3 regions of the Neisseria subflava genome follow, and region 1 is predicted to be linked to each of the others. Evidence: predicted binding sites of a transcription regulator. Region 1 holds the regulator's gene; each other region holds the start of a gene.

Region 1 (6,172 bases):
CTGTACAAAATTATCCAAACCGCTGCCGCCATGTGGCTCGGTATGCAGCTGACAGCAGGCTATGTTACCGCCCCAATCCTGTTCCGCCTTCTGCCTAAAATGCAGGCGGGAGAAATTGCCGGCATTTCATTTGCCATCACAGCACTATGTGGCTTAGTTATTTTTGGCGCAGCCTATGCCTTTTTCAGACGGCAACTGGCCTCACTTTCTTGGTGGATCTTGGTACTTTGGCTACTCTTAGCCTGCAACCATCTTTTGGTTACGCCGGTTATCGAAGCACACAAATATGGGCTGGATAACTGGCTGCTGTCCCTAGTAGGTGGAACATTCGGTGTTTGGCACGGCTTATCCAGTATTATCTTTTTGATTTGTACGATACTGGCAGCCATCTGCGTATGGAAATGGCCCAAGCCAAACTAATCTGTCTTAATAAAAGGCCGTCTGAAAATAAATCTTTCAGACGGCCTTTTATTTTGAATCATTAATTCCCCAACTCTTCAAATATAAGCCATAAAAAATGCCCTGCAATATGCAGGGCATTTTTCACAAACTGATTAAGGTTTAGCGTAACCGTGAACGCCATTATAAGGAGCTGGGATCCAACCTTCATCAGAAGCAGGCAATTCGCCTTGACCTTCGATAGTTTGGCCTGGAGCAACTTGACGAGTAACAATGCTGCGGATTTTAACGTCAACGCGGCGGTCAGGCTCGATACAAGCGATAAGAGCAGCACGTTTCTTAGCTTTAGAAACTTTTTTGCCCAGTTTAGCAACTTCAGCTTCACAAGTAGCAGTCATGCGAGCTTGAGATTCGCCCAAACCTACTGCAGAGATTTTGCTAGAAGCAACACCACGGCCTACCAAGTAGTTAGCAACTACGTTAGCACGACGCTCAGACAGAGCTTGGTTGTATTGCTCAGAACCCATGAAGTCAGTGTGACCTTCAACACGTACAGTTTGTACGTCTTTGTTGCTCAGGCGTTGAGCCAAAGAGTCCAAGTTTTCTTGGGCTTCAGGACGCAGGTTGTCTTTGTCGAAGCCGAACAGAGTTTTAGTAGACAGAGAAACAGTTTCATCAACATACTCAGGAGCTTGTTGTACAGGAGCAACTGCTTCACGATCACCACATTCAACACGGCCTTGGGTAGCTTTGTCGAAGTAGCTGTTTTTCCAGCATTCGCCGTAGTTGTTACGGACGATTTCTTGAGATTGGCTGCTTACGGTGTAACCGTGTTTGGTGTGCGCTTCGCTGGCCATAGCGGTGCCAGAGGCAACCAAGGCAACGAACAATGCGCTTAATTTCAGCTGTTTGGTCATTTTATTCCCTCATCAAATTGTTATGCGGCGGACTAGGAAAGCAACCGCTGCAAAGTACCAATATACAGGCCGCAGTATCAAAACAGCGGCAAATCGGATATATCAGGTTGCACTATAAAGAAGCGCAAGGCAAACTGTCAATACTCGATGCCTTCAAACAATCATGAAGTGCCTGCTTCCTAGTAGTTAATCATGCCGAAAAATCAATCTTGTGTCATTAATTTAGGGCAAAATCAGACAATTCATCCATCTGAAGTTGCACAAAAACAACAAAACCCCTTTCCCTCATCTTTCCTGCATTTCCTGTTTTCATATCGTTAAAAGATATTTTCATTAAAAACAACCGTTTTCAAAACTCGGGGCAAAACTGGGCAAAATATGTTAAATTACATGCCGTTTGTCGCACAAAATCCACATTAACAACGTATCCGGTACTGCTACCATGAAACTGCAACAATTACGTTATGCCCTTGAGGTTTACCGACACAATCTGAATGTCTCCGAAGCCGCCGATGCGCTTTTCACATCCCAGCCCGGCATTTCCAAACAAATCCGCCTGCTTGAAGAAGAATTGGGTATCCAAATTTTTATCCGCAGCGGCAAACGTGTGGTTTCCGTTTCGCAACCGGGCAAAGCCGTATTAGAGATTTCGGAACGGATTTTGCGTGATGTACAAAACATTAAAAATATCGGCAGCGAGTTTACCGATCATGACAGCGGCTCGCTGACCATCGCGACAACGCATACCCAGGCACGTTATGCTTTGCCCAAAATCGTTGCGGAATTTGTCAAAAACTACCCTAAAGTCAATTTGACCATCAAACAAGGCAGCCCTTCTGCCATCGCGCAAATGGTCAGCAGCGGCGAAGCTGATTTGGCAATTATTACTGAACGCATTGACGATCATCCCGAGTTGGGCAAACTGCCCTGCTATGAATGGAACCATGCCGTCATTGTTCCGCACGACCACCCTCTTTTGGACTGCCGCAATCCTTTAAGCCTTGAAGATTTGGCTTCTTTTCCGCTGGTTACTTACGAATTTGCTTTTAATTCCGGCAGCAGCATCGCGCGTACATTTAATAAAGCGCATATTGAGCAACCTGATGTTGCCTTATCGGCTGCCGATACGGATGTATTGAAGACGTATGTCCGCTTAGGCTTGGGCGTTGGTTTGATGGCCAAAATGGCGTACGATCCCGTTGTCGATCAAGATTTACAGCTTATTGATGCGGCACACTTATTTGAACCGTCGCCCACTTGGATAGCCTTACGCACCGATACCTACCTGCGTGGTTACGCGTATGACTTTATCCAGATGTTTGCACCGAAACTGACCAGAGAAGTAGTCGACCGCATTCTGTACACGCCGGTTGTTGAAGATTTTTCAATTTAATATCTGACTATCACTTTCGTAACTTAACAATTATTCTTTAATTCTTGTTAAAAAGGCCGTCTGAAATATTTCAGACGGCCTAAGATTCAGATAGCGTGCGAACAACCGGAAACCATTTTCTTCAAGGTTGTCGCATCTAAGATTTTGATGTGCTTGTGTTCAACCGAAATCAAGCCTTCATGATGGAATTTAGACAAGGTGCGGCTGACTGTTTCCAGCTTCAGTCCCAAATAGCTGCCGATTTCCTCACGCGACATCCGCAAGATAAAATCATTGGCGGCGAAGCCTCGTGAATAGAGACGCTGAGACAGGTTGAGCAAGAATGCCGCCAATCGCTCTTCAGCGCGCATATTGCCCAAAAGCAACATAACGCCCTGATCTCGGACAATTTCGCGGCTCATCAAGCGGAAAAAGTGGGAGCGGAGGCTGGGAATATCCTGACCGAGTTCCTCAATATGAGTAAACGGAAGCTCGCATACCTCGCTGTCTTCCAAAGCCACAGCATCACAGCTGTGAATATGGGAACAAATCCCATCCATACCGACCAGTTCGCCCGACATAAAAAAGCCGGTTACCTGATCGCGTCCATCTTGGCTGGCGACTGTTGTCTTAAAGAAGCCTGCACGGATGGCAAACAAAGAGGTAAACGGCTCGCCGGCACGGAACAGGTATTCACCTTTTTTCAGACGGCGGCTTTGACGAATAACCGCGTCCAGTTGTGAAAATTCGTTAGGCATCAGTCCGACAGGCAAACACAGCTCGCGTAAAGAACATGTGGAACACAAGGTTTTCATTTGATGTGTTGCATTGTGTGTGGCCATAACGCACCCTTAATCTGCATAGTTCTATAAATCCCTGATGAAGCCGAATAACTATTGACCCAAGTCAAAGTCGGCATATCATTATCAGGCATTCTATCAAACTATCGAAATTTTGACTAAAATTTTCCCTAATTTCCCTACTTTATACTACAAGCCCGACCATGAAAATCATCCCCATCTCAAATAACACCAACACAAACAACGAATTACCGGAATTCGATCGTGAATTGATTGCCAGTTTGCCATCAAGCGGTCCCCGTTATACATCCTATCCGACTGCCGACCGCTTCCATGAAGGCTTTAAAGAAGCCGAATATATCCAAGCTTTAAGCCTGCGCAATACGGGAGCGCTTAACAAACCCCTTTCGCTCTACATCCACATTCCCTTCTGCAATACCATCTGCTACTACTGCGGCTGCAACAAAATCATTACCAAAGACAAAAGCCGTGCCGATGCCTATATCCAGTATCTGGAAAAAGAAATGGAATTGCTGGCACCGCATTTGGGCGGAAGACACCAGCTCGCGCAGCTCCACTTCGGCGGCGGTACGCCCACATTCCTGAGAGACGACCAACTCGAACGCGTCTTCGACATGATTCGTAAATACTTCCAGCTGATTCCCAACGGCGAATACTCCATCGAAATCGATCCGCGCAAAGTCAGCCGCGAAACTGTCCTCAAACTGGGCAAACTTGGTTTCAACCGCATGAGTGTCGGTATTCAAGACTTTGACCCTAAAGTGCAGGAAGCCGTCAACCGTATTCAAAGCTACGAAGAAACCAAAGAAGTGATTGATGCCGCGCGTGAAGCCGGATTTAAATCAGTCAGCGTCGATTTAATTTACGGCCTGCCGCACCAAAACACCGAAAGCATCAAGACCACCATCGACACGGTCTTGTCCCTCGATCCCGACCGTCTTGCCCTCTACCACTACGCCCACCTGCCGCATATCTTCAAACCGCAACGCCGTATCGACACCAATGTCGTTCCCGGCAGCGAAGAAAAACTCGATATGCTGCAATATTGCGTTCAAACCCTGACCGAGCGCGGCTACGTCTTCATCGGTATGGACCACTTTGCCAAACCTGACGACGAACTCTCCATCGCCCTCAAGGAAGGCTTCCTGCAACGCAACTTCCAAGGCTATTCAACCTATGCCGACTGCGATTTGGTAGCGATCGGCGTGTCCTCTATCGGCAAAATCGGCAGCACCTACTCCCAAAACGAGCGCGACATCGATGCCTATTACGCCGCACTCGATGCCGGACATCTGCCGATTATGCGCGGCTACCAGCTCAATCAAGACGACATCCTGCGCCGCAACATCATTCAGGATTTAATGTGCCGCTTCTCGCTTGATTATCAAATTTATGAAAGCGTGTTCGGCATTCCGTTTAGCCGCTATTTTGCAGCCGAACTGGAAGATATGAAGCAACTGGAAACCCTCGGCTTGGTCCGTCTCAAACCACACAGTCTGACTGTTACGCCGAAGGGCCGTTTCCTAATCCGCAACATCGCCATGGTGTTCGACTACCATCTGCGCCATAAAGAAACCAAAGCCAAATACTCGCAAACTGTGTAAACAGGAATGGACAAGGTCGTCTGAAAATTCTCAGACGACCTTTGTTTTTATTTTCAATACTTTCGGGTAACATAAAACCATATTTTCCGCTTTATCAGGATTCAAAGTTAATTTGTATAGGCGCGTATCCTATGATTACCGAGCAGCAAAACGATATCCTCAGCATCAATCAAGTGCAGCTTCTCCTTGCTGAAAAACGCACGGCACTTGCTATCATGCGTACGGGCATTGCCGTTTTCGCACTCCCTTTGTCTATTTTCAGTGCGCTGATTGCGACATCGAAATGGTACGAAGCCATCGATGTTTGGCCTTTGCTCTCACTGGTCAGTCTGATGAACATCAGTTTGATTATTTTCTCGGTCTATCTGATTACCCGCTCACTCCGTAGAATGCATCAATACGACCGAATGATTGCCGATATCAAATACAACAACCAGTCTTTACGCAAACTGATTAAGTCATAAAGTGCAAATAGTTGGAGCTAGGCATAAGGTCGTCTGAAAATCAAAATATAGAGGAACTCCAGATTTGTATTAAAACATGATTCTGCCAAACATACCGTAATTGTTCTTGAAGACCTTACTGTACACTTTGCTCCCTCGTTTGGAATCGATACGATACCATTGCAGTACAAGATATAATCTGCGATATATTTATGGTTTCTCTTAGGGTTTTTATGCCTAGGGTGGCAGATATAAACTTATTGAAATGACCAACTCAATTGGATATTGGTAGGAATCCTACCGGATACACTTGCCGTGTTTAGACAAATACGAATGCAGTCTGAAATTTCGGTTTGTCCGGTCTCTTATCTCAAACGCTTTTAAAATATGGAACAACCCGATTTTTTCCCCATCCCCAGTCCCTGTATAGGTGTCTGCGAAGCCAATGCCAAAGGTTATTGCAAAGGCTGTCTGCGCAGTCGGGAAGAGCGCTTGTACTGGCTCCAGATGACCGACAGCCAAAAGCATCAAGTCATGCACCTCCTGTCCCTCAGGAAGGCCAAAATCCGCAACCGCAAAATGGAAAAACCCGAAACGGGTGAACATCCGGTTCAAA
Region 2 (6,172 bases), 420 kb from region 1:
TTCATGAAGCCTTCGTAAAGTCTTACTCTATTTTAGGGTTTGGCATTTTTATGGTGATGGACGAGCCGCAAAAGCATAATCGGTTTTAATCAAGCAAAAGGCCGTCTGAAACTTTAGCCGCACTGATGCAGAGGCACCCACAACTTTTGCTTGTCGGATTTGTTTTTCTCGTAGCGGTTCCACGCTTTCTCATGAAAATAAAAGACAACGGTATTGACGATGGGTTCAACCAAAGCCACCGCGCTGGAAACGCCGATACTGCCGGTCAGAATATAGGCGACACTAAATGCGACGCTGAAATGCAAAATAGCAAATGTAATGGTTTTAATCATGCTGTTTTCCTGATACATTGATGTTTTAATCGCTACATAATAATTATTATCAACTAACGCGTATATTTTAAATCCTTTATCCTGATTTAGATTTTATAAATCGATATTTTATTTCTGATAGGAATTTTATGAACCCGCTCCATATTGTCGTCCTCGACCGCGATACCCTCGTCAACCGCCCGTTTGACTTTGATTTTCCACATACATTGAGCAGCTACGGCACAACCGAAGCGCACGAAACACTGGAGCGTATCCGCGGCGCAGACATTGTGATTACCAACAAAGTCGTGATTTCCGCCCAAGCATTTGCCGAAAATCCACAACTCAAGCTGGTTGCCGTTACGGCGACAGGCGTCAACAATGTGGACGTTGAGGCTGCCAAACAAAACGGCACGGCAGTGTGCAATATCCGCGCTTACGGCAATGAATCCGTGGCGGAACACGCGTTTATGATGATGATTACCCTGATGCGCAACCTGCCTGCCTATCAGCGCGACGTTGCGGCAGGCTTGTGGGAAAACTCGCCGTTTTTCTGCCACCTCGGCGCACCGATGCGTGATTTAAACGGCAAAACGCTGGCGATTTTCGGTCGCGGCAATATCGGTAAAACGCTGGCAACTTATGCTCAGGCTTTCAAAATGAATGTCGTGTTCGCCGAACATAAAAATGCCCAAAGCGTCCGCGACGACTATGTTTCCTTTGACGAAGCCATCCGCTCCGCCGATGTCGTATCGCTTAATTGCCCACTCACGCCGCAAACGGCCAATATGATAGGCGAAGCCGAATTGCAGCAAATGAAACCCGGCGCCATCCTCATCAACTGCGGACGCGGCGGCTTGGTTGATGAAGCCGCTTTGGTTGCAGCGTTGAAATACGGCCAAATCGGCGGGGCAGGTTTTGACGTGTTAACACAAGAGCCGCCGCGCGACGGCAACCCTCTGCTGAAAGCCCGACTGCCCAACCTCATCGTCACGCCACACATTGCATGGGCAAGCCAAGAGGCCGCCAACCGCCTGTTTGACATCCTTTTGGACAACATCAACCGCTTCGTGGCCGGCAATCCGCAAAATCTGGTTTAACCTATGGAAAACCTGTTGATAAGGTTGTGAACAATTTTAAAGGCCGTCTGAAATATTCAGACGGCCTTTATTAATCCTTATTTATTTCATAAAGTTATCTATCAAATGCTTTAAATCGTTTCATTCTTCATTGTGGATAACCCTATAAAAAGGCCGTCTGAAATACTCAGACGGCCTTTTGTTTGCCCGGGCAAATTAGATATCGTATGTGGTTGAAGCGGTATCGCCGCCCTTACCTGTCCAGTTGGTATGGAAGAACTCGCCGCGCGGTTTGTCGGTACGCTCGTAAGTGTGCGCGCCGAAGTAGTCGCGTTGTGCTTGCAGCAGGTTGGCCGGCAGACGCTCGGAAGTGTAGCCGTCAAGGAAGGTAATGGCGGAAGCCATACAAGGCATCGGAATACCGCACTCGATCGCTTTGGCCACCACTTTACGCCATGCAGGCAGACAGGTTTCCAACACGCCTTTGAAATAAGGATCGGAACCCAAGAAGACCAAATCAGGATTGGCTTCGTATGCGTCGCGGATGTTGCCCAAGAATGCGCTGCGGATGATGCAGCCTTCGCGCCACAGAAGGGCGGTGTTGCCGTAGTTCAATGCCCAATCGTTGTTTTCGCTGGCTTCGCGGATGAGCATGAAGCCTTGTGCGTAGGAGATGATTTTGGATGCCAACAGGGCTTGGCGCAAAGCATCCACCCATGCGGCTTTATCGCCTTCAATCGGGGTAATGGTTTTGCCAAACAGGCTGTTTGCTTGGGTGCGTTGGTCTTTAAACGCGGACACGCAACGTGCAAATACGGCTTCGGAAATCAGGGTCAACGGAATACCCAAATCGAGGGCATTGATGCCAGTCCATTTGCCTGTACCTTTTTGACCTGCGGTATCGAGGATTTTTTCAACCAAAGGTTCGCCGTTTTTATCTCTGTAACCCAAAATCGCGGCGGTAATTTCGACCAGATAAGAATCCAGTTCGGTTTTGTTCCACTCGTTGAAGATTTGGTGCATTTCATCATAAGACAGGCCCAAACCATCTTTCATAAATTGGTACGCTTCACAAATCAACTGCATGTCGCCGTATTCGATGCCGTTGTGCACCATTTTGACGAAGTGGCCCGCGCCGTCGCGGCCGACCCAGTCGCAGCAAGGCTCGCCTTGAGGAGTTTTGGCGGAGATGGCTTGGAAAATCGGTTTAACGGCAGGCCATGCAGCTTCGTCGCCGCCGGGCATGATAGAAGGGCCGTGACGCGCGCCTTCTTCGCCACCGGAAACGCCCGCGCCGATGAAGCGGATGCCTTTTGCCGCCAGCTCGTGTGTACGGCGGGTGGAATCAGGATAGTTGGCATTGCCGCCGTCAATAATAATGTCGCCTTGTTCCAAAAGCGGGACAAGTTGCTCGATAAAGTCGTCAACGACAGAACCTGCGCGTACCATCATCATGATTTTGCGCGGTTTTTCCAATTTATCCACTAAATCTTGCAATGAATAGGCACCGATAATGTTGGTGCCTTTGGCTGCGCCGTTGAGAAAATCGTCTACTTTAGCGGTGGTCCGGTTGTACGCCACGACTTTGAAACCGCGATCGTTCATATTCAAAATCAAGTTTTGACCCATAACAGCCAAGCCGATGACGCCGATATCGCCTTTCATTGATGGAAGCTCCATTATTAATTTAATTTATCAGCCGTAACTCTAGCTGATTTACAACTTTTTAACAATCCTTAACTTTTTAATTTTTTGAAAAGATGCCTTTACGTTTCAGACGGCCTTTTCCTTTGGGAAAACAAACTATAAATTAGATTTTAAATAATAAATAGAAGATGATATTGAGTGCTGCTCCAGATTGTTGATAACTTTGATTACAAAAAATTTTCAAATACTTAGCTGATATTTTTTGATGAGGATAAAGTAAAGTCGGCCTTGTTTGCAGATGTGGATAAAATTTTCCTGCTGCTTTATCCTGTGGGTAACTTTTTGCCTGTGCACAATCTTAGCTTGTTTTATACTTCTCCAATTGGAACTGATTGACTAGAGAAATAGTCAAATGGTTTTTTATTTCAAGCTATTTTCATATTTCCTTTTGTTTAAGTTGGAAAAAGGCCGTCTGAAAATATTTTAATAAGGGTGTGTATATGAAGTTTTCCTTTAGTATTAATTTGTTATCCGTTTTGATTTTGGCCGCTTGTGCACAACAGCCGATTCAAAAGCCTCAAGTTGCCCTGCCCTCCATATCTATGGATAACCATGCGCCGGAGCAAGGAACAGGGCTGACGGAGCAGAAGTTAATCCGCGCCAAGCATTATATGGCGGCGTCTGCCAATCCGCTGGCAACTGAAGCCGGTTATGAAATTTTGAAGCGAGGCGGCAGCGCGATAGATGCGATGATTGCCATGCAAACAACTTTGGGACTGGTTGAGCCGCAGTCTTCCGGATTGGGCGGCGGTGCGTTTTTGGTGTATTGGGACAATAAGGCGAAAAAGCTGACAACGTTTGATGCCCGTGAAACAGCGCCGAAAGCGGCAACACCGGAACTTTTCTTGGACGAAAACGGCAAACCGATGGGCTTTATGAACGCAGTGGTCGGCGGTCGTTCGGTCGGTGTGCCGGGGATTCCGAAGCTGCTGGAAGATGTCCACAAGCGTTACGGCAAATTGCCTTGGGCAAGCCTGTTTGACAAACCGATTGCTTTGGCGGAACAAGGCTTTACCGTTTCACCGCGCATGGCGAAATCCATCGAGCAAAATTTGGAGCCTTTGAAACGCTATCCGCAAACCGCCGCGTATTTTCTGCCCGACGGCAAGCCTTTGGCAGCGGGAACGGTGTTGAAAAACCCTGAATTTGCCCGCTCCGTTCGCCTGTTGGCGGAAAAAGGCAGCGCGCCGTTTTATCAGGGCGTGCAGGCGCAGAATATTGTCCGTGCCGTTACCAGCGCTGTGGATAACCCTGGCAAAATCAGTTTGTCTGATTTGAAAAACTACCGCGTCGTCGAGCGTCAACCGGTTTGTGCGCCTTATCGTGAATACGAAGTTTGCGGCATGGGCGCACCAAGTTCAGGCGCGATTGCTTTGGGCGAGATTTTGGGCGTATTGCAAAATCAGGATATGAAGGCGTTGGGTGCGGAAAATATCCACAGTTGGCGCTGGATAGGCGATGCGTCGCGGATTGCTTTTGCCGACCGCGATTATTATGTCGGCGATCCCAAGTTTGTGAACGTTCCGACCCGCGCCATGATTTCTCAGGCTTATTTGAAACCACGTGCCGAAGAAATCCGCAAAGCTGACAAGGCGTTGGAAACTATTCAGGCAGGCAAGTTCGGCAAGGAATACGCGCAAGGCATGGCGGTCGAGCTACCGTCCACCAGCCATTTGGTGGTTGGGGATAAAGACGGCAACGTTGTATCGATGACGACTTCGATTGAAAATGCGTTCGGTTCGGGGCTGATGGCAAACGGCTATCTGCTCAACAATGAATTGACCGATTTTGCTTTCAACCCTGTCGGAGAAGACGGTAAAACGGTGGCAAACAGCGTTGCCGGTGGAAAACGTCCGCGTTCTTCGATGGCGCCGACCATTGTGATGAAAGACGGAAAACCTTATATGGCGGTCGGTTCGCCGAGCGGCAGCCGCATTATCGGTTTCGTTGCCAAAACGCTGGTGGCGCATATCGACTGGGGCATGGATATTCAGGCGGCAATCTCTCTGCCGAATATGCTCAATCGTGGCAGTCAGTATGAAATCGAGGAAAAAACCGCAGCGGCAGACAAAGCGGCAGCCTTGGAAAAATTGGGCTACAAAGTCCAAATCCGCGATTTGAATTCCGGCGTACAAGGGATTTTAATCGGCAAAGACGGTTTGCTCGGTGGCGCCGACCCACGCCGTGAAGGCAAAGTTATGGGCGATTGATTTTATCGGTTTTACATGCAAAGGCCGTCTGAAACCTAGTTGTTCAGACGGCCTTTTAGTTTGGGAAAATATATGGATAAGATGTGTATAAGAATGGAGTTAAATTTTAATATTTTTATTTTTCAATAAGATAAAATAGATGAATATGTGGATAATTATTTGTGGAAAACGACATAATTTAGGCCGTCTGAAAGGTTCAGACGGCCTTTTTCATTGGACTGCGTTATCTATTTTCTATCAGGCTGCCGGCAGCTCGTGAAAAGCGGTGGGCAAGTCTTCGTCATCGGCAAACTCAACCCATTCGTAAGCGGTTTCATCTGCCAAAACGGCACGCAACAGCGCATTATTGATGGCATGACCTGATTTGTAACCTTCAAATGCGCCGATAATCGGATGGCCGACAATGTACAAATCGCCAATTGCATCAAGAATTTTGTGGCGGACAAATTCATCGGGATAGCGCAAACCTTCCGGATTCAAAACATCCATGTCGTCAATCACGATGGCATTGTTCAAATTGCCGCCCAGTCCGAGATTGTGGGCGCGCATCATTTCCACTTCGTGCATAAAGCCGAAGGTACGGGCGCGGGCAATCTCATCGATATAGGATTTTCCTGCAAAATCAATCTCGAAAGTAGGTGCGCTGCGGTTGAATACGGGATGGTCAAATTCGATGGTTAAATTAACTTTAAAGCCGTCATAAGGCGTAAAGCGCACCCATTTTCCGGTTTCTTTGATTTCAACGGGTTTGAGGATTCTCAAAAAACGTTTTTGGGCTTTTTGATCTACCACGCCTGCATCTTGTAAAAGGTAAATAAACGGCAGGCTGGAGCCGTCCATAATCGGAATTTCAGGCGCGTTCAAT
Region 3 (6,172 bases), 570 kb from region 1:
TTAAATTTAAGCAGCCCTTTATGTTTACAAAAAAACAGAGGTAGATTCTCATGAAGTCTTGGCAGCTTCCTGAACACGTTGCCGACGTGTTACCGACCAATGCCCGACAACTGGAAAGCGCCCGTGAGCGGCTATTGGCTTTGTTCCGCGTGCATGGTTATGAATTGGTGCAACCGCCATTGATGGAATACAGCCATTCCTTATTGACGCATATCGATGCCGGTTTGTCTTTGAAAACCATTTTGGTCGTTGATCAGCTCAGTGGCCGTCAACTCGGTATCCGCGCGGATATTACACCGCAGGTGGCGCGTATTGATGCCCACTTGCTTTCCGCCAATCAAGGCATTAACCGCTTATGCTATGCAGGTTCAGTGCTTCATGCGCGGCCTGACGGATTGCTCAATATGCGCGAGCCTTTACAGGCCGGTGCGGAAATGTACGGCTTGGAAGGCATTGAAGCGGATATTGAATTGATTGATTTGATGCTGAAAAGCATGAAAATCGCCGATATGGGCGAAGTTTTGCTTTCATTGGGTCATATCGGCGTATTCCGTGCTTTGGCAAATGCCGCGCATTTGGATGAGCAGCAATCGGCAACCTTGCTTTCATCAATGCAGGACAAAGATGCCGAGGTCGTCAGCCAGTTGGTCAAAGAGTGGAAACTCGACGGTATGTGGGCAAAAGCGTTTTCATTGTTGCCCCGACTGTACGGCGGTCGTGAAGTGCTGACTTTGGCTAGAGAGAAATTACCGGAATTGTCCGCAGTCAGTGCGGCCTTGGATGAATTGCAGGCAGTATGCGATGCGTTCCCAAATCAAAAAGTACATATCGATTTGTCGGAACTGCGCGTTGACAATTACCATACCGGTTTGCTTTATGCGGCTTATGGTTCAAACCGTCATGATGCCGTGGCACGCGGCGGCCGTTATGACGGATTGGGCGGATACTTTGGACGCGCGCGTCCTGCAGCCGGATTCAGTTTTGATTTACGCAGCTTTATCGGCCGCCTTCCTGCTATCGGACGGGAATCCGTGGTGGCTGTCGATGTAAAAGACATGCCTGCGGCTCAAGAAGCGGTAGATGCTTTGCGCGAACAAGGACAATGTGTCGTTATCGATTACGGTATCGGCTATAACGGTTCGGAAGAGGTTACAGGCCGTCTGAAACAGGTAGACGGCGTTTGGAAAGTAATCGCTTTGAACGATTGAGTTTTATTTTGAAATTTTGTATCTGAAATAAGGTTAGATGGCTATGGCTAAAAATGTTGTCGTAATCGGTGCCCAATGGGGTGATGAAGGCAAAGGTAAGATTGTTGACTGGCTGGCGGAAGAAACCAGTGGTGTAGTACGTTTCCAAGGCGGCCACAATGCCGGCCATACTTTGGTCGTCGGTGGCAAAAAAACCATTTTGCGCCTGATTCCAAGCGGCATTTTGCATGAGACTTTGGACTGCTTCATCGGCTCAGGTGTTGTCGTTTCTCCTGAAGCATTGTTGGGCGAAATCGATGAATTGAACGCTGCCGGTGTGAAAAACGTCGAAGGCCGTCTGAAAATTGCGCCAACCTGCCCATTGATTCTGCCTTACCACATCGCGCTTGATCAAGCTCGCGAAGCTTCCCGGGGTAAAGGCAAAATTGGTACAACCGGTCGCGGCATCGGCCCCGCTTATGAAGATAAAGTTGCCCGCCGCGCGATTCGCGTGGTGGACTTGTTGCACCCTGAAAAACTGGTTGAGAAACTGGAAGCTGTTTTGGCTTATTACAATGTTCAGTTGCAACACCTGCACAATGCCGAGCCGGTAAAAGTTGAAGATGTGATGGCGGTCATTGAAAAAGTTGCACCGCGCATTACGCCGATGATTACCGATGTTTCCCGTGTTTTGAACGAGAAAAACCGAAAAGGCGAAAGCCTGTTGTTTGAAGGTGCACAAGGTACGTTGCTGGACATCGACTACGGTACTTATCCGTTTGTGACTTCCTCCAACTGCTTGGCTGGTGCCGCTTCTGCCGGTGCAGGTGTAGGTCCGCAAATGCTGGATTACGTTTTGGGTATCGTTAAAGCCTATACTACCCGCGTGGGTTCCGGCCCATTCCCGACTGAATTGTTTGACGAAGTGGGCGCAGGCTTGGCTGAACGCGGCCATGAATTCGGCTCTGTAACCGGTCGTGCGCGTCGTTGTGGCTGGTTTGACGCGGCTGCTCTGAAACGCTCTATTCAAGTTAACGGCATTTCCGGCATGTGCATTACCAAGCTGGACGTGATGGACGGTATTGAGAACATCAATATCTGTGTAGGTTATGAATTGCCTGATGGCAGCAAAACCGACATTCTGCCTTGCGGCTCCGATGCGGTAGAAACCTGCAAACCGATTTACGAAACCATGCAGGGTTGGAGCGAGTCGACTTTCGGCGTGAAAGAATATGACAAGCTGCCTGAAAACGCTAAAGCTTATCTGAAACGTATTGAAGAAGTGTGCGGTGCACCTGTAGCCATTGTTTCAACTGGTCCTGACCGTGAAGAAACCATCGTTTTGCACCACCCGTTTGCTTAATTGATTAAGTGAATAAAAGGCCGTCTGAATGTTTCAGACGGCCTTTTATATGAAATGCAATAAAAATTCAGCCCTGAAGGATGTCTGTCTTCAGGGCTTAATTTCGTATTCTACGCCGTTTTTAAACGCGAGTGTTTGGAAACCGAGATGTAGTGCCAAGTAACAATTATTCTCATTGATGTAAGTCAAGAAAAGGCTAGTCTGTAATTTTATTTCAAGAAAACTCCTGTAAATGGAAGGGTATTAGTGCTATCCTTTCAGAAAATTTACGGTCTATATTTTCAATAAAATTAGGAGCTTGATATGTCAAATGATGTTCAGCAACGTCCAGCCGCTTGGGAAGGTTTTACTGGTGGCAACTGGGAAACCAACGTAGATGTTCGCGATTTTATTCAGAAAAACTACACGCCTTATGAAGGCGATGCTTCTTTCTTGGCACCAGCAACCGAAGCCACAACTAAACTGTGGGCAGACGTATTGGAAGGCATTAAAGTAGAAAACCGTACGCACGAGCCGTACAAAATCGACGCGCAAATCGTCTCCGGTATTACCAGTCATGCTCCAGGCTATATCGACAAAAATTTGGAAACCATCGTCGGCCTGCAAACAGACGAGCCTTTGAAACGCTCTATCATGCCGTTTGGCGGTTTGAAAATGGTGCAAGACGCGTGCAAAGTGTACAACGTTGAGTTGAACCCTGAAGTCAGCGAAATTTTCACTAAATACCGCAAAACCCATAACCAAGGCGTGTTTGACGTTTACACTCCTGACATCCGCCGTTGCCGTAAATCAGGCGTGATTACCGGTCTGCCGGATGCTTATGGCCGTGGCCGTATTATTGGTGACTACCGTCGTGTTGCATTGTACGGTATCGACTTCTTGATGAAAGACAAACTTAACCAGTTCAATTCACTGCAAGCCGATTTGGAAAACGGTGTGGACTTGGAAGAAGTGATCCGCCGTCGTGAAGAAATCAACGAACAATACAAAGCCTTGGGTCAAATGAAAGAAATGGCGGCTTCTTACGGCTACGACATTTCCGGCCCTGCAAAAAATGCACAAGAAGCCATCCAATGGACTTACTTTGCCTACCTTGCCGCCGTTAAATCTCAAAACGGCGCAGCGATGTCCTTCGGCCGTGTGTCTTCGTTCTTGGATATTTATATCGAACGCGACCTGAAAAACGGTGTGATTACCGAAACCCAAGCGCAAGAATTTATCGACCACTTGGTGATGAAACTGCGTATGGTCCGTTTCCTGCGTACGCCCGAATACGACCAACTCTTCTCCGGCGACCCGATTTGGGCAACCGAATCCATCGGCGGTATGGGCTTGGATGGCCGTACCTTGGTAACGCGCACCAACTTCCGCGTGCTGCACACCTTGTACAACATGGGTCCATCTCCTGAGCCAAACATCACTGTATTGTGGTCTGAACAACTGCCGCAAGGATTTAAAGAGTACTGCGCCAAAGTATCCATCGACACTTCGTCTATCCAATACGAAAACGACGACTTGATGCGTCCTGACTTTAATAGCGACGACTACGCCATTGCCTGCTGCGTCAGCCCGATGGTGGTCGGCAAACAAATGCAGTTCTTCGGCGCACGTGCCAACTTGGCTAAAACTCTGCTGTACGCAATCAACGGCGGCGTGGATGAAAAATCTAAAGAGCAAGTTGGTCCGAAAACCGAGCCGATTATGGACGAAGTTTTGGACTACGACACTGTCTTTGAGCGCATGGACAAATTCATGGATTGGTTGGCAACCCAATACGTTACCGCGCTGAACATTATTCACTACATGCACGACAAATACAGCTACGAAGCCGCGTTGATGGCGTTGCATGACCGTGACGTGAAACGTACGATGGCATGCGGTATCGCCGGTTTGTCTGTGGCCGCCGACTCACTGTCCGCCATCAAATACGCCAAAGTCAAACCGATTCGCGACGAAAACGGTATTGCCGTCGACTTTGAAATCGAAGGCGAATACCCGCAGTTCGGTAACAACGACGACCGCGTGGACGATATTGCCTGCGACTTGGTGGAACGCTTCATGAAAAAAGTGGCAACCCACAAAACTTACCGCAACGCAACGCCGACTCAGTCCGTACTGACCATTACTTCCAACGTTGTTTACGGTAAGAAAACCGGTAATACTCCAGACGGCCGCCGTGCAGGTGCTCCGTTTGGTCCGGGTGCAAACCCAATGCACGGCCGTGACGTCAACGGTGCAGTCGCTTCATTGACTTCCGTAGCCAAACTGCCATTTGAGTTTGCCAAAGACGGTATTTCTTATACCTTCTCCATTATTCCAGGCGCGTTGGGTAAAGACGAGCATTCTCGCGAACGCAACCTTGCCGGTCTGATGGACGGTTATTTCCACCATGAAGACGGTATTTTGGAAGGCGGTCAACACTTGAACGTCAACGTATTGAATCGCGAGACTTTGGAAGATGCGATGCACCATCCGGAGAAATATCCGCAGTTGACCATTCGTGTGTCCGGTTATGCGGTTCGCTTCAACTCGCTGACCCGCGAACAACAGCTTGACGTGATTACCCGTACGTTCACAGAAACCATGTAATCCGAGTGGGGAAACAAACCAGAAGCTAAATTTGCATTTGGTTTGTTTTGAAACAAAGCTCCAAGGCCGTCTGAAATGTTCAGACGGCCTTTATTATCGTACAATCCATATAAGCAAAAACATTTTTGAGCCGAACACTATGTCCACGACTTTTGCCATTACCCCCAAGCCGGAACTGAAAGACCTTGGCCACCGTCACTATAACGGCAAAGGCATTATTCATTCGATTGAATCTTGCGGTGCTGTCGATGGTCCGGGCTTGCGCTACGTGCTCTTTTTGCAAGGTTGTCTGATGCGCTGCCTGTATTGCCATAATCGCGACACATGGGATCTCCATACCGAGCAGGCGCAGGAATTGGATGTGGCAACCGTGATGAAGCAGGTCATGACCTATCGTCATTATCTGCGTGCGACAGGCGGAGGCGTAACGGCAACCGGCGGCGAGCCGTTATTGCAATATGAGTTTGTACGCGATTGGTTTACGGCCTGTCGGGAACACGATATCCATACCTGTCTCGACAGCAATGGCTATGCTTTGCACTATGACTCGATTTTGGATGATTTGCTCGCTCATACCAATTTGGTCATGCTCGACTTAAAACAAATCGATCCTGAAATTCATAAAGTACTTGTCGGTATCCCTAATACCAAAACGCTGAAATTTGCACGCTATCTTGCGGAACGCAATCAGCCGACACGGGTACGTTATGTGGTTGTTCCCGGTTATACCGATGATGAGCGTTCAGCGCATTTATTGGGTGAGTTTATCGGTGATATGGATAATGTCGAAATGGTCGAGCTTTTGCCGTATCACGAATTGGGCGCACATAAATGGGCTTTGTGCGGCGATGAATACAAATTAAAAGGCGTACATCCGCCGCCTAAAGAAACCATTTTGAAAATCAAAGAAATATTAGAGAGCTACGGAAAAAACATTATTTATTAAAACAGAAAAAGGCCGTCTGAAACGAAATAATCAGTTTCGGACGGCCTTTTTATGATTGAAAAAGACTTAAGCGTTCAATGCAGTCAG

The links. Region 1 encodes FNR, which switches genes on or off when oxygen is low (the NO sensors DNR and NnrR bind a similar motif). Its sites were predicted from a motif close to TTGATNNNNATCAA; they were not measured.
Region 2: a site for FNR is predicted at 3,300-3,313, ahead of gnd (decarboxylating NADP(+)-dependent phosphogluconate dehydrogenase). Genes of this name have one in related genera too.
Region 3: a site for FNR is predicted at 2,726-2,739, ahead of pflB (formate C-acetyltransferase). Genes of this name have one in related genera too.

The regions. Positions count from the first base shown of each region.
Region 1 covers NZ_CP039887.1:114,468-120,639, reverse strand. Annotated here, with positions in the region: gene FAH66_RS00610 (DUF4149 domain-containing protein) at 1-420, shown strand, start outside; gene FAH66_RS00605 (OmpA family protein) at 555-1,316, opposite strand; gene FAH66_RS00595 (CysB family HTH-type transcriptional regulator) at 1,759-2,709, shown strand; gene fnr (fumarate/nitrate reduction transcriptional regulator Fnr) at 2,796-3,530, opposite strand; gene hemN (oxygen-independent coproporphyrinogen III oxidase) at 3,692-5,113, shown strand; gene FAH66_RS00580 (hypothetical protein) at 5,245-5,577, shown strand; gene FAH66_RS00575 (DUF1289 domain-containing protein) at 5,944-6,172, shown strand, end outside.
Region 2 covers NZ_CP039887.1:1,893,082-1,899,253, forward strand. Annotated here, with positions in the region: gene FAH66_RS09275 (DUF2061 domain-containing protein) at 114-332, opposite strand; gene FAH66_RS09280 (D-2-hydroxyacid dehydrogenase) at 461-1,411, shown strand; gene gnd (decarboxylating NADP(+)-dependent phosphogluconate dehydrogenase) at 1,607-3,055, opposite strand; gene ggt (gamma-glutamyltransferase) at 3,538-5,307, shown strand; gene lpxC (UDP-3-O-acyl-N-acetylglucosamine deacetylase) at 5,545-6,172, opposite strand, start outside.
Region 3 covers NZ_CP039887.1:682,243-688,414, forward strand. Annotated here, with positions in the region: gene FAH66_RS03365 (ATP phosphoribosyltransferase regulatory subunit) at 51-1,208, shown strand; gene FAH66_RS03370 (adenylosuccinate synthase) at 1,252-2,550, shown strand; gene pflB (formate C-acetyltransferase) at 2,854-5,139, shown strand; gene pflA (pyruvate formate lyase 1-activating protein) at 5,279-6,085, shown strand; gene FAH66_RS03385 (proline--tRNA ligase) at 6,152-6,172, opposite strand, start outside.